DNA from 3 places in the Paenibacillus sp. V4I5 genome. Region 2 is predicted to be linked to each of the others. Evidence: riboswitches for the same ligand, from Rfam matches in the RefSeq annotation. Region 2 holds a riboswitch; each other region holds the start of a gene.
What was found. Region 2 has a riboswitch for cobalamin ahead of QFZ78_RS16810 (ABC transporter substrate-binding protein). Riboswitches for the same ligand answer to the same signal wherever they lie in the genome.
Positions count from the first base shown of each region.

Region 1 (3,790 bases), 3.0 Mb from region 2:
GAGTGTGAACCCTACATAACTTTCCAATTTATATCGAAAAGGTACAGGATTAGCTCGGTAAGGCACCATATGAATGTCATCCGTAAAACCTCGGGAGACAAGGCCATTTGACAATGATTTATACCGCTGCATCGTTTTGATAAACATTTGAACAATTATAATGGCTGTATCCTTTAATCTATTTTGGAAACCGGTCTGACCGCCTCTTGATTGCTGAGCTAGATACATGTTATTGGCTATTTCAAATAGGATGAACAGAAACCGATACATAATAAGCATAATTTCCAGAACCAGCTTGGGAACACGAACTTTTTGTAAGACTTGCAGCAATTCAGAAAAAGGAGTGCTGAACATAATAAAGGACACGCAACTTAAGCTCGCTATAATACGAATGAATAATTTTCCAATTAGCAAAAGACCTGTTGAAGTAACGGACAATTTCCAGTCCATGAATATAAAGGCCGCCACCTCATGAATATCAGGCATGGCTTCTGGCAGAGGACGGATCTCTACGACTAATGCGGGTACACTCCCCACAAAAAAAAGGCATGCAGCACCGATGACAGTTACATAATATTTGATCGGAACGCGAGCGTAGCCAACCGTCCATAGAGTCATCCATAACGCTATAAGCACCTGGACGGGTGGATGCGTTAGATAAGAAAACAGCAGCATGATAACTGCAAAACCGCACTTCCACATCGGTGACAGGGGGCGTAAGGCATTTTTATAAGATAGCGAATCGATTCGTTTTATCATTGGTTTTTGGATTTAGACGCTTTCCCTTTGAAAAAGCCAAAGGCAAACCCGATGAAGCCAGCGCCAATGGCCGCTTGTAAGGCGAATAGCATACTTTCTGTCTCAGCTGGGAGCTCAAATAAAGAAGAGAACCATGGCGTATAGGAAGGTTGAATACTCTGAATTAATTGTTCAGCGGCATCATCAGCTCCTCCAAATTCGCCTTGTACGAAAATAAGGGGCAAAACTGCCAGTAATACAACAGCAATCAGCATAAGGGTATTTAAAGTACGAGTTTTCATTGCTCAGAAGCTCCTTTCATTTTAGTGTTGTAGGATAGATAGTTCTTTAGGGCTGTAAGATTGTAACCAATTCCATATTAATACGGTTAAAATGCCTTCACTAATGGCAAGAGGGATTTGCGTAATGGCAAAAATACCGCCGAATTTCAAGAAGGATGCCATAAATCCACCTTGTTCAGCCGGGAATGCAAGAGCTAATTGGACAGAAGTAACAATGTATGTGGATAAGTCGGCAAGAGCAGCTGCCAAAAATATCGACCATTTTTGTTTGCAGGTTGTTTTCATCATGAACTTATATATGAAGTAACCAACTACTGGACCGGAGAGGGCCATTGAGAATGCATTTGCCCCGAGAGTCGTAAGTCCTCCATGAGCAAGTAAAACCGCTTGAAATAACAATACAATCGATCCTAGGACGCTCATAGGGAGCGGTCCAAACATTACAGCTCCTAAACCTGTACCTGTTGGATGAGAACTGCTTCCGGTCACAGAAGGAATCTTTAGTGCTGAAAGTACGAAAGTGAACGCAGCAGCAAGACCGAGCATAATTTTGAGCTCTGGATGTTCTTTCGTAATTTTGATAAGTGCTCGGACACCAAGAAAGAAGAACGGAAGGAAGGCTGCCCACCAAAATATAGCCCAACCTACGGGGAGAAATCCTTCCATAATGTGCATGCCGTAGACGGTTTGCGGTTCATTAATGAATAGATAAAGGGCTAACCCTATAACCACTAGTAAGAAGCTAACGACCTTTGTCTTTCGTGATTTTGTTTGCATGTTTTTTTAATTCCTCCTAATTGAAGTTCGAATAACAAACAAAAAAGACCAATCCTGATGGATTGGTCGTGGGTACGTACGAATAAACGACAAATATAAGCTACATGTCGAGAGACTTGACGTACACCGCTCCTTTCCGCGAAGGTTTCTGGGTGCATAAATGAAGGTAGGTCTCCTGGCTCTCGGATCATCGTATTCTTTCTGCCTTCCCTGAATATGCATCAAGTGACATGATAGAAAGAAACTCCCCGAATACAGTGGCGGGACCGCTCGGGATTTGCACCCGATTCCCTGTTACCCCTTGCTTGCTACGCAAGGGCACCTCATTTATTCGAAAAAATATGTAATTGAAAAGAGTATAGCACAATATGAAAGATTCGTAGCATAGTGAATTTTATTTTTCTTATAAACAAAAAAAACCGCGATTTCTCGCGATCCTTTGCCGTACATAAACGTCCCAGGAGGGATTCGAACCCCCGACCGCACGCTTAGAAGGCGTGTGCTCTATCCAGCTGAGCTACTGAGACATAGACCTCTTCTTACCTTGCGGATGTGATCCGTTTAGCGAAGCAAGAGTTATATTATCATATAGTTTCAAGTGAAGTCAACCCTATTTTAAATGTTTATTTTGCAATCACTTGGACAATCAAGTAAACTGTCACCAGCGAGACCAAGATTTCTGAGGTGATCATCATAACGGACCCATCCATCAATAACTTAATTCTTTTTCCGAAAACAGAGCAATATTACGAAGAGGAGCTGACTCGGTTTCTAAAAACAGAGCAGTATAGTGATGCACTCCAATTGCTAACCTTTCTACTGCAATTTCCGACAGTAGACCATCACAAAACCGAACAATGGGAAGCCCTGAGGAATTGGCTGTATACCATGTATCCGGAATCCATGTTCCCAATGACGTCTCCATTGGAAGATGATCCAGAGGAAGAAACGGATCTATTACGGCAGTACATACAAGAAAAGACAGCCGATGATGGCGCTTTTGCGCTTAAGCTTCTGAATATGCTAAGAGACGGTACATTAGAGCAGCAAGTCAATGCCCTTGAACAATTGGCGTTTATTGATCAATCTGACGTAAGCCAACGTGTAAAGGAGTGGCTAGGTGAGAAGCCGCGGCACCCTCACATTCAGTTTAAAGCTTTACAGGCTCTTAAACAGATGGGTGAGCGTGGATTTATCGAGTTCCCTAAGAATGGGGAAAAGATCCTTGTCGAGATCGAAGAGACACCGATGTGCCCGGAGGATTTTCCATCACGCATTCGTGATATGATTCGCAGGGTCGGGGACATTAGTGAAATAAGCCAACCTGATTTTGTTTATTTTGCCAAGCAGACTTGGCAGGAATTTCTAGCCTATGCCTATGGGACATCGATCTATACGGATTTACAGAATGCGGAAGAAGGCGCTGTTGATGTATGGGCATCTGCCTTGCATGCTATTCTACAAGAGAAATTATTTGGCAGTGTGAATCGGGAAGAATTACTAGACAATTACGGGATTGTTGATTCCATGAAGCTGCAGTGGAAGCGAGCTAACCTTGTGCTTCAAGCGTTTGTGAAGCAGTTTAATCCGGATCCATCATAAGGCAAGAAAGGTTGCCTTGAAATGAAAATCTTATATGGTATAATAGAATGGTTGTAATGAGAGTAACGTGAAAATATGTCATCGTACATTTTTGGAGGGGAAAGCATAAAATGAAAGCAAGTTGGGAAAAAATAGAGAAGAACGTAGGCGTTCTTGAAGTGGAAGTTGGCGCAGACCGCGTAGCAGATGCTTTGGATAAAGCATTTAAAAAGGTATCAGCAAAAGTGAATGTTCCAGGATTCCGTAAAGGGAAAGTGCCTCGTTCAATATTTGAAGCTAAATTTGGTGTAGAAAGCTTGTATCAAGATGCTTTAGATATCATTTTGCCAGAAGTTTATGTGGAAGCGATTGAAGAGGTTAAAATCGAGCCT
Region 1 is NZ_JAUSZB010000002.1:6,310,476-6,314,265, forward strand. Features, by position in the region: gene cbiQ (cobalt ECF transporter T component CbiQ) at 1-759, opposite strand, end outside; gene QFZ78_RS30965 (energy-coupling factor ABC transporter substrate-binding protein) at 756-1,040, opposite strand; gene QFZ78_RS30970 (energy-coupling factor ABC transporter permease) at 1,062-1,817, opposite strand; cobalamin riboswitch at 1,965-2,158, opposite strand; tRNA gene QFZ78_RS30975 (tRNA-Arg) at 2,271-2,344, opposite strand; gene QFZ78_RS30980 (hypothetical protein) at 2,502-3,419, shown strand; gene tig (trigger factor) at 3,530-3,790, shown strand, end outside.
Region 1: it holds a riboswitch for cobalamin, as region 2 does, so the genes downstream of both, QFZ78_RS30970 (energy-coupling factor ABC transporter permease) here and QFZ78_RS16810 (ABC transporter substrate-binding protein) in region 2, are expected to answer to the same signal.

Region 2 (3,790 bases):
GACTTACCGCTGCCGTTTGGCCCAATAATACCAAAAAATTCACCCTGCTTGATCTCAAAGCTGATGTTCTCAAGCACTTGCTGTTCCTTAAAGCTTTGGGAAAGGTGCTCCACTTTAATCATCTTGATCAACCTCTTAACGTTTTCTTATCCTTGTGGAGCAAATAAGCAAAAAATGGTGCGCCCAGAAATGCCGTGATGACCCCAAGTGGAATTTCAGTTGGACTCAGCAGGGTACGGGCAAGTGTATCTGCCCAGAGGACATAAATCCCCCCGCCAATGGCGGATAAAGGAATAATCAACCGATAATCCGGACCTACCAATAGTCGCACCAAATGCGGTACGATGAGTCCTACAAAGCCAATAACACCAGCAACAGATACCGCTGCAGCCGTTATGAAAGTTGCTACTATAAGCACAATCAGCTTCGTCCGCTCCACATTCACACCAAGATGTGACGCCTGCCGCTCACCAAGAGCCAGTAAATTTAACGACCTTGCATAGCTAAGCAGCACGACAAAACCGATAATTAAATAGGGTGAGATGATATAGGTATACGACCAACCTCGCATGGCCAAGCTGCCCATTAGCCAGAAAATAATTTCATTAATGACTTGATTGGAAATAGACACCATGAATGATACGATTGCCCCTAGAAAGGCCTGCATGACCACGCCTGATAAAATAAGCGTCTCCATCTTCAGCTTCCCTTCGATCTGGGCAAGCTTAAGAACCAGAAATAAAGAAATAAGTCCCGTCACAAAGGCAACAATAGGAATCGACCACTGCCCAAACCACGCTACTTGCAGTCCAAAATAGATTAAAAATGCGGCTCCAACAGAAGCACCCGAGGATACACCGAGTGCATAAGGATCAGCAAGTGGATTACGCAGCACACCTTGAAAAGCTGCCCCTGCAATGGAAAGTGAGGCCCCTACAAGAATCCCCAGTAATACACGGGGAAATCGCACTTTATTAATGATTTGTTCCGACGACTGCGGCCAGGTTGCATCGATGTGATCTCCCAGCCAAGGAATGTGCTTGGCGAGAATACTGGCAATTTGCAAAACCGGGAGATTAGCGGTTCCCAGCGACAAGCTCGCCATAATAGAAAGAAGAAGGAGTATAACCCCTACTCCTCCCCATAGCATTAATTTTCTTTTCATTTTATTTCACCAGTTCGGGATAAATGCCTTTCGCCATTTCAAGCAATCCATCGGTCAGTCTTGGACCTGGACGGCTCAACATGTTCTGGTCGAGGCCAATCACCTGTTTGTTCTTCACGGCATCAATGGCATCCCAACCGCTTCGCGTACGGATAATTTCATCAAGTGGTTTCTTGCTTTTACTATCGACGACCCCATTGGCGAACAAAATTACACCTGGGTTTTGTTGAATGATTTTCTCTTCGCTGATTTGATACCAGCCTTTTCCGTCTCCTGCGACGTTAATCCCGCCAGAAAGCTTGATCAATTCATCCATGTATTCGCCACTGCCCACTGTCCATCCCGGGGCAAATTCAATGTATACCTTTTTCTTGTTCTCTTGCTTGACGTCTTTCACTGCATTAACAACCTTTTGACGATCCGATTTCATCTTAGCAACCACTTTTTCCGCTTGCTCCTGATGATCTGTAATCAATCCGTAGGTTTGAATGTTCGCAATGGCATCATCCAAGGTTTTCGGCTCCACTTTAAACACGTTAATATTTAAAGCGCGCAACTTTTCTACCGTATCGGGTTTCATTGAAACTCCTGTGAACAAGACATTCGCATTGGCTGCAATAACTGCTTCTTGGTTAGGCTTCGTTATACTGCCAAGCTTCGGTTTCGTTTTGGCCGCTTCTGGATAATCATCGAAATCAGATACACCAACAATATTAGCCTCAAGCCCAATTGCAAAAAGGGCTTCAGTCTCTGCCGGAGACACGGATGCAATACGTTCAGGCGCCTTATCAAAAGTAAACTCCTTACCCGTAGCATCCTTTATCTTCAATGGATAGACCGTCTTTTTGGCTGCTGCTGGTGCCGAAGTTGCAGCAGGAGCTTTCGTTCCCTCCCCGCCAAGCTTAGATGGATCAGACATTTCCGTTTCCTTTTTGCCGCAAGCTGCGAGACTGATTGCTGTTACTAGAGCTAACGTAAGAATAAGTGCTTTTTTTACTGAATTCCTTTTCATCTGACAAAACCTCTTTCTGAACTATTTATTTCGATTGACCCTAACAAAAAAGCCCCTTTGTTCTCGAAGGAACAAAGGGGACGATAAATCGCGGTGCTCAGCAACCCTAAGGTTGCTTCCTGATTTAACGCGATCCTTTTCCTCGAAGGATGTCGTAAACGGCACCATGGGCAGGTATCCTGACTCTCCCGGCAACTCATGCCTGGATTACAGTGGCGGGACCGTGCCGGACTTTAACCGGCTTCCCTTTTAAGTGGCAATCTCTTCTTAATGAGCTTAACCAACACCTATGGCTGCATATTTTACTATCAATCTATTTGTCGATTATAGACTTCTTGTTACTTTTGTGCAATTACTTTGAGCACTTGTTTCGACTCGTTCAACTTTGGAGCATTTTGAGGAATAAAAGCCACCAAGCCTTTTCCTTCAAAACCTTGTTCTTTCATCCATTTGTTTCCTGCAAGAGGAATACCATAAAGATGCTTTTCTGCAGGCTTGCCTTCTTCAGCTATTTGAATAACACCATCCGGATAATCTTCCGGATTGATCGTATCATCCAAAGAAACGAAACCCGCTTGATTACTAAGTGATTTGAATTGATCTTCCGCAAGAATGAAGATGCCATTGCCTCCTGCAGCCAGCTCTACAATCATTTTTTCCATCGAGAATATAGGCGACGTATTAATTTTGACTGTAGGAACTTCGCCCACCTTGGACTTCAAGGAACTCTCCAGCTTGTCCCCCGCTTCACTTGGAAAACCATTAGAGCCCATTATAAATATAGATACATCCGGCTTCGGCCCGCCGCAACCCGTTAGAATCACCATAAGCCCCATCATCATAACTAACAGCCATTTCACTTTCATGTTGTAAGCGTACCTCCGTTTGTTATCTGCATCCATCGATAGTCGCGAGAAAAGTCGGTTTTCACCGACTTTTTTTCCCATTATGCATATATTCATTTATTTTTTGGTCTAGGATTGTGCTCAATTCAACGACGGAATCCGATGTCATTTCTTCGCCATCAAAAACCATCTTTTCTAACCTGCGTCGTAGAGAATGAATCTCTTCTTCTAATAAGGTAAGGGAGTTTTGCTTCTTTGCACGCTTGGTCAACCAACTTTGTCCGAAATCCTGTTCACGAATTTGAAAATGTTTTTGATAGGTTGATAGTTGATATTCCATAAAAGCCATGCTCATCCCTCCTTACTATAAGAATACCAGTTTTCATCAATAATGAACATATTTATTTACGTTATTCATTACAGTTTTCTCATAAAATTTCCAATTCTCTCTAATGCTTCATTTAGTTGAGAAACACTATAGGCGTATGAACAACGTAAGAAGCCTTCTCCACCTAAACCAAACACATCTCCAGGCACGGCAGCAACCTTTGACTCAAATAAAAGCCGCTGTGCAAACTCTTCTGATGTTAATCCTGTAGCAACAATACTTGGAAATGCATAGAAAGCGCCTTGCGGCTCATGGCATTCGAGACCAATATCTCGGAACCCTTTTACGATCAGACGTCTGCGCTGGTTATAGGACTCGATCATCCGATCCTTCTCTTCCAAGCCATTCGTCAACGCCTCGTGAGCGGCTACCTGCCCCAT
Region 2 is NZ_JAUSZB010000002.1:3,274,776-3,278,565, forward strand. Features, by position in the region: gene QFZ78_RS16800 (ABC transporter ATP-binding protein) at 1-122, opposite strand, end outside; gene QFZ78_RS16805 (FecCD family ABC transporter permease) at 128-1,165, opposite strand; gene QFZ78_RS16810 (ABC transporter substrate-binding protein) at 1,167-2,177, opposite strand; cobalamin riboswitch at 2,330-2,483, opposite strand; gene QFZ78_RS16815 (type 2 periplasmic-binding domain-containing protein) at 2,516-3,043, opposite strand; gene QFZ78_RS16820 (aspartyl-phosphate phosphatase Spo0E family protein) at 3,105-3,371, opposite strand; gene QFZ78_RS16825 (aminotransferase class I/II-fold pyridoxal phosphate-dependent enzyme) at 3,440-3,790, opposite strand, start outside.

Region 3 (3,790 bases), 3.0 Mb from region 2:
CAAAGCTTCTTCATTGTGGAACCAAGGGTATCCACCGAATATTTCGTCAGCAGCTTCGCCGGATATGGCAACCGTCGCTTCTTTTTTGATCTCACGGCAAAATAAATAAAGAGACCCATCGACATCAGCCATCCCTGGTGTATCGCGGGCAAATACCGCTGTTTTCAGTGATTCCACAAGCTCGGGTGTGTCGAATTCAATATAATGATGCTCGGTTCCTAGATGCTCCGTCATCCGTTTAATCCAAGGTGCGTCGGAATTTGGCTGGAATATGTTTGCTTTAAAATGCTTGTCATTATCTTTGTAATCAACGGAAAAGGTATGCAGAGCGCCTTGCCCGCTATTCTTGTAATGAGCAGAGGCAAGTGCAGTAAGCGCACTAGAGTCAAGACCACCCGATAGAAGAGTACAGATGGGTACATCAGACACAAGTTGACGCTGGGATGTGTCTCTAAGTAGTTGTTGAACTTGCAATGCCGTAGCAGCGATATCGTCGGAGTGCTGGTGGCTTTCGAGCTTCCAATACGTACGAATGGATAAGCCGTTGCGGTCAAATACAGCGCATTGTCCTGGTTTGAGCTCTGACATGTTGCGATAAATCCCATGACCAGGTGTGCGAGCAGGACCTACTGCGAAGATTTCGGCCAAGCCTTCCGCACCAACCTCTGCTTCGAAGTCGGGGTGTGCGAGTATGGCCTTCGGCTCAGAACCGAATAGAAGCACACTATTTTGATGAGAATAAAAAAGCGGCTTTACGCCAAGCCGATCTCTGACCAAATAAAGGGATTGTTCTTGATCATTCCAGGCCGCGAAAGCGAAAATGCCATTAAGTCGATCTACACAAGCTCTTCCCCACTCAATAAAGGCAACAAGCAGCACCTCTGTATCACAGGTCGTGCGGAAATGATGTCCACGAAGTTCGAGCTCCTTTTTGAGTTCAGGTGCGTTATAGAGTTCGCCATTATATACGATCGTATACGTGTAGTCTCCTTGTTTCCGTACCATGGGCTGAGCGCCGTTTTCCGGATCCATTACACTAAGACGCCGATGGCCGAGGGCACAATGCTGTGAAATCCAAGTACCAGAAGCATCAGGTCCACGCAAATGGAGCGTTTCCGTCATATTTTCTAGAATGGACGGGTACCCGGTCAAGTCTTTCCGCCAATCTATCCAACCCGTTATTCCGCACATAGACGTTCCTTCCTTTCCTTATAAAGAGAGCATGATGATAAAAGGTATGCAAACTCAAGGTATATAATGTCTGTCCAAAAGTGGATGGGCGCAGTCAACCGGACGGATTTTGTGTTTTATGGACAGGCCTGATACAATAAACCCAATTCTTACTTACTAAATGACAAAGGTGATGACAATGAAAAAGAAACACTCTAAAGCACAAATTGATTATCTAGCCTCAAGAGAGCATTTCCTGCAAATTAGTAACCAAGCGGATAAACGGATTGCGGAATTAAAAGAGGAAGGGAAAGAAGTTGGGCAAGCAGAGATGGAAGAAATTATTGAGCGTGTCGGCTTGCATCGTGCTTACAATGAACTTACCCAAGCCGAGAATGTCTTGATCAACTGGACACAAACAGCTATCAAAACCGAACCGGAATTTATTCAAAACCGCACTAATTTTGAGGAATTGTACGAAAAAGTCAAAACAGATGCAGAAGCAAGAGGCGCGATTCTTAATCTTGCCATGCGTTTAAATTTAGACCTCGTGTGACATTCTAAAGAGGTAGTGCCATTCTTTCTTCAGGAGGCGAATGCTCATGGATAGTCATTTCATTAGCAAGCTGCACGAAAAGCAGAGAAAAGCCAAGAAGAATCTCAAGACACAAGGGGACGGACGTCCGGAAAGTAATATGCCGAACAACAAGCACTAATGTCTAATGGCACCACCAAGAGCCTGCAGGGAGATTTCCTTGCAGGCTTTTGCTTTTCTTTTCCTTCGTTCTTTATGGGTATTATAAACAGCATATTAGAGGCGGTATCTCTCCATACTAATCAAGTGATCATTATTTCAACTTACAGGAGGATTAACCCCATCATGAGCAAAAAGAAAAGTATGGAACAAAGGACACAAAGCACAATCGATCATTCGAAGCAATCTTCTCGTATACAGTCCAACCTGGATTCAACAGAGCCCGGACATCACCAGCCGAATCGGCCTTCCGTTTAAGTTAATGATTTGAATTCGTGAATACAGCTTCCGATGTAGTCCCTACCATTTGGTGGGGGCTTTTTCCTTGTCTGTAAGTAGACTATGAGGTAAGATGATGATTGAGTTTAAAAGATTTCAATAAACTCGGGTACAATTTCATATTCGAAATAGGTGCTTACATTCCGCTTTCAAAGCGTAGGGTAAGCTTAAAAGGGAAGATCGGTTAGAAGCCGACGCGGTCCCGCCACTGTAACAGAGGAGTCAACGTCTCTATGCCACTGATCGACCGATTGGGAAGGCTGACGTATGATGAAGATCCTGAAGCCAGGAGACCTGCCTATTTCAGCAGCACAGTTATATACCTACGGGAGATAGGGAGGTGTTCTTATGAGTACGTGGGATCTATCAACAGTCCAACATCATGTACTTATCTGTAACGGGGGATCTTGCCTGAAACATTCAGGAGATGAAACAACGCTAGCCATCCGAGATGAAATTTCGAAGCACGGAGCCGAGCATCTTATACATACAACTCGGACTAGATGTAATGGCCGCTGTCAGGATGCAGGTGTTGTCACGGTGTATCCGCAAGGGATTTGGTACAAGGAAATGACACCAGAGACTGGGAGAAGGCTTGTTAGAGAGCATTTACTAGAGGGGAAACCACTCGAAGAACATATGATTTATAGCTTTGAGGAAAGCTTTGTGCCAACCGGAAAAGGAAATAAGGGCATTAGTCGCATACAAAGCAAATAATCAATGAATGAAAGTTTAAAAAGAGGGATATCTTCCTTAAAGCACGTAACCATAAGGACTTCCGTAATAGGGGGAGGTCCTTTTTGGTCAGAATTTATATGTTATAGGTAAGAGGTAAATAAAGCTTACTCCTTACCTATTCGTGCCTCCAGAATAAGCGCGTTTTCCGCGCTTATTCGTCATACTTGTTCATAATGGAACGGCAGGCCACTAAAGTGGATGAAAAGAGCTAAGCATTGAATGAACGGAACGAGAGGGCCTACCATTGATAGATGGATGCACGCATGTATACATGAAGAAGCTGTCCCTCTAACTATTTTATCAATGTTGGGACAGCCACTTTTAACTTTATATATATTCGTTGATGATAATTATAAATGGACTTTTTGTAATAATGTTGTAAAATCACGCACATTCTTGGGTGCGGATACGCCCTGACGGTTAGCTTCAGGCAATGCTTCCCACAAATCTAGCAGCATTGGCCTATCAAGACCAAGGTCTTTAATAGCCTTGCTATCTTTGAATATTTCATCTGGTGTGCCTTCCATGACGCACTGTCCTTGATCCATCACCAGAATCCAATCAGCCCATGAATAGGCTAGGTTCATATCATGGGTAGCCATGACTAACGTGATTCCGCGGCTATGTATACGGTTGATCTCCTCGACTAACTGTTGCTCCGATATACGATCTAGATAGGCCGTTGGTTCATCAAGAAGTAGAAGCTTTGGTTCAAGCACCAGCACACCGGCTAGGGCTACTCGTTTCTTTTGACCGAGGCTCAAGTGGTGAATGGGTGTGTGCGCTAAGTGTTCGAGTCCCATCGTTTGTAATATAGCTTCTGCTCGGCGAGTAATCTCAAGTTCAGGA
Region 3 is NZ_JAUSZB010000002.1:6,306,302-6,310,091, forward strand. Features, by position in the region: gene asnB (asparagine synthase (glutamine-hydrolyzing)) at 1-1,191, opposite strand, end outside; gene QFZ78_RS30935 (hypothetical protein) at 1,370-1,726, shown strand; gene QFZ78_RS30940 (DUF4023 family protein) at 1,773-1,886, shown strand; gene QFZ78_RS30945 (hypothetical protein) at 2,051-2,182, shown strand; cobalamin riboswitch at 2,317-2,519, shown strand; gene QFZ78_RS30950 ((2Fe-2S) ferredoxin domain-containing protein) at 2,552-2,920, shown strand; gene QFZ78_RS30955 (energy-coupling factor ABC transporter ATP-binding protein) at 3,292-3,790, opposite strand, start outside.
Region 3: it holds a riboswitch for cobalamin, as region 2 does, so the genes downstream of both, QFZ78_RS30950 ((2Fe-2S) ferredoxin domain-containing protein) here and QFZ78_RS16810 (ABC transporter substrate-binding protein) in region 2, are expected to answer to the same signal.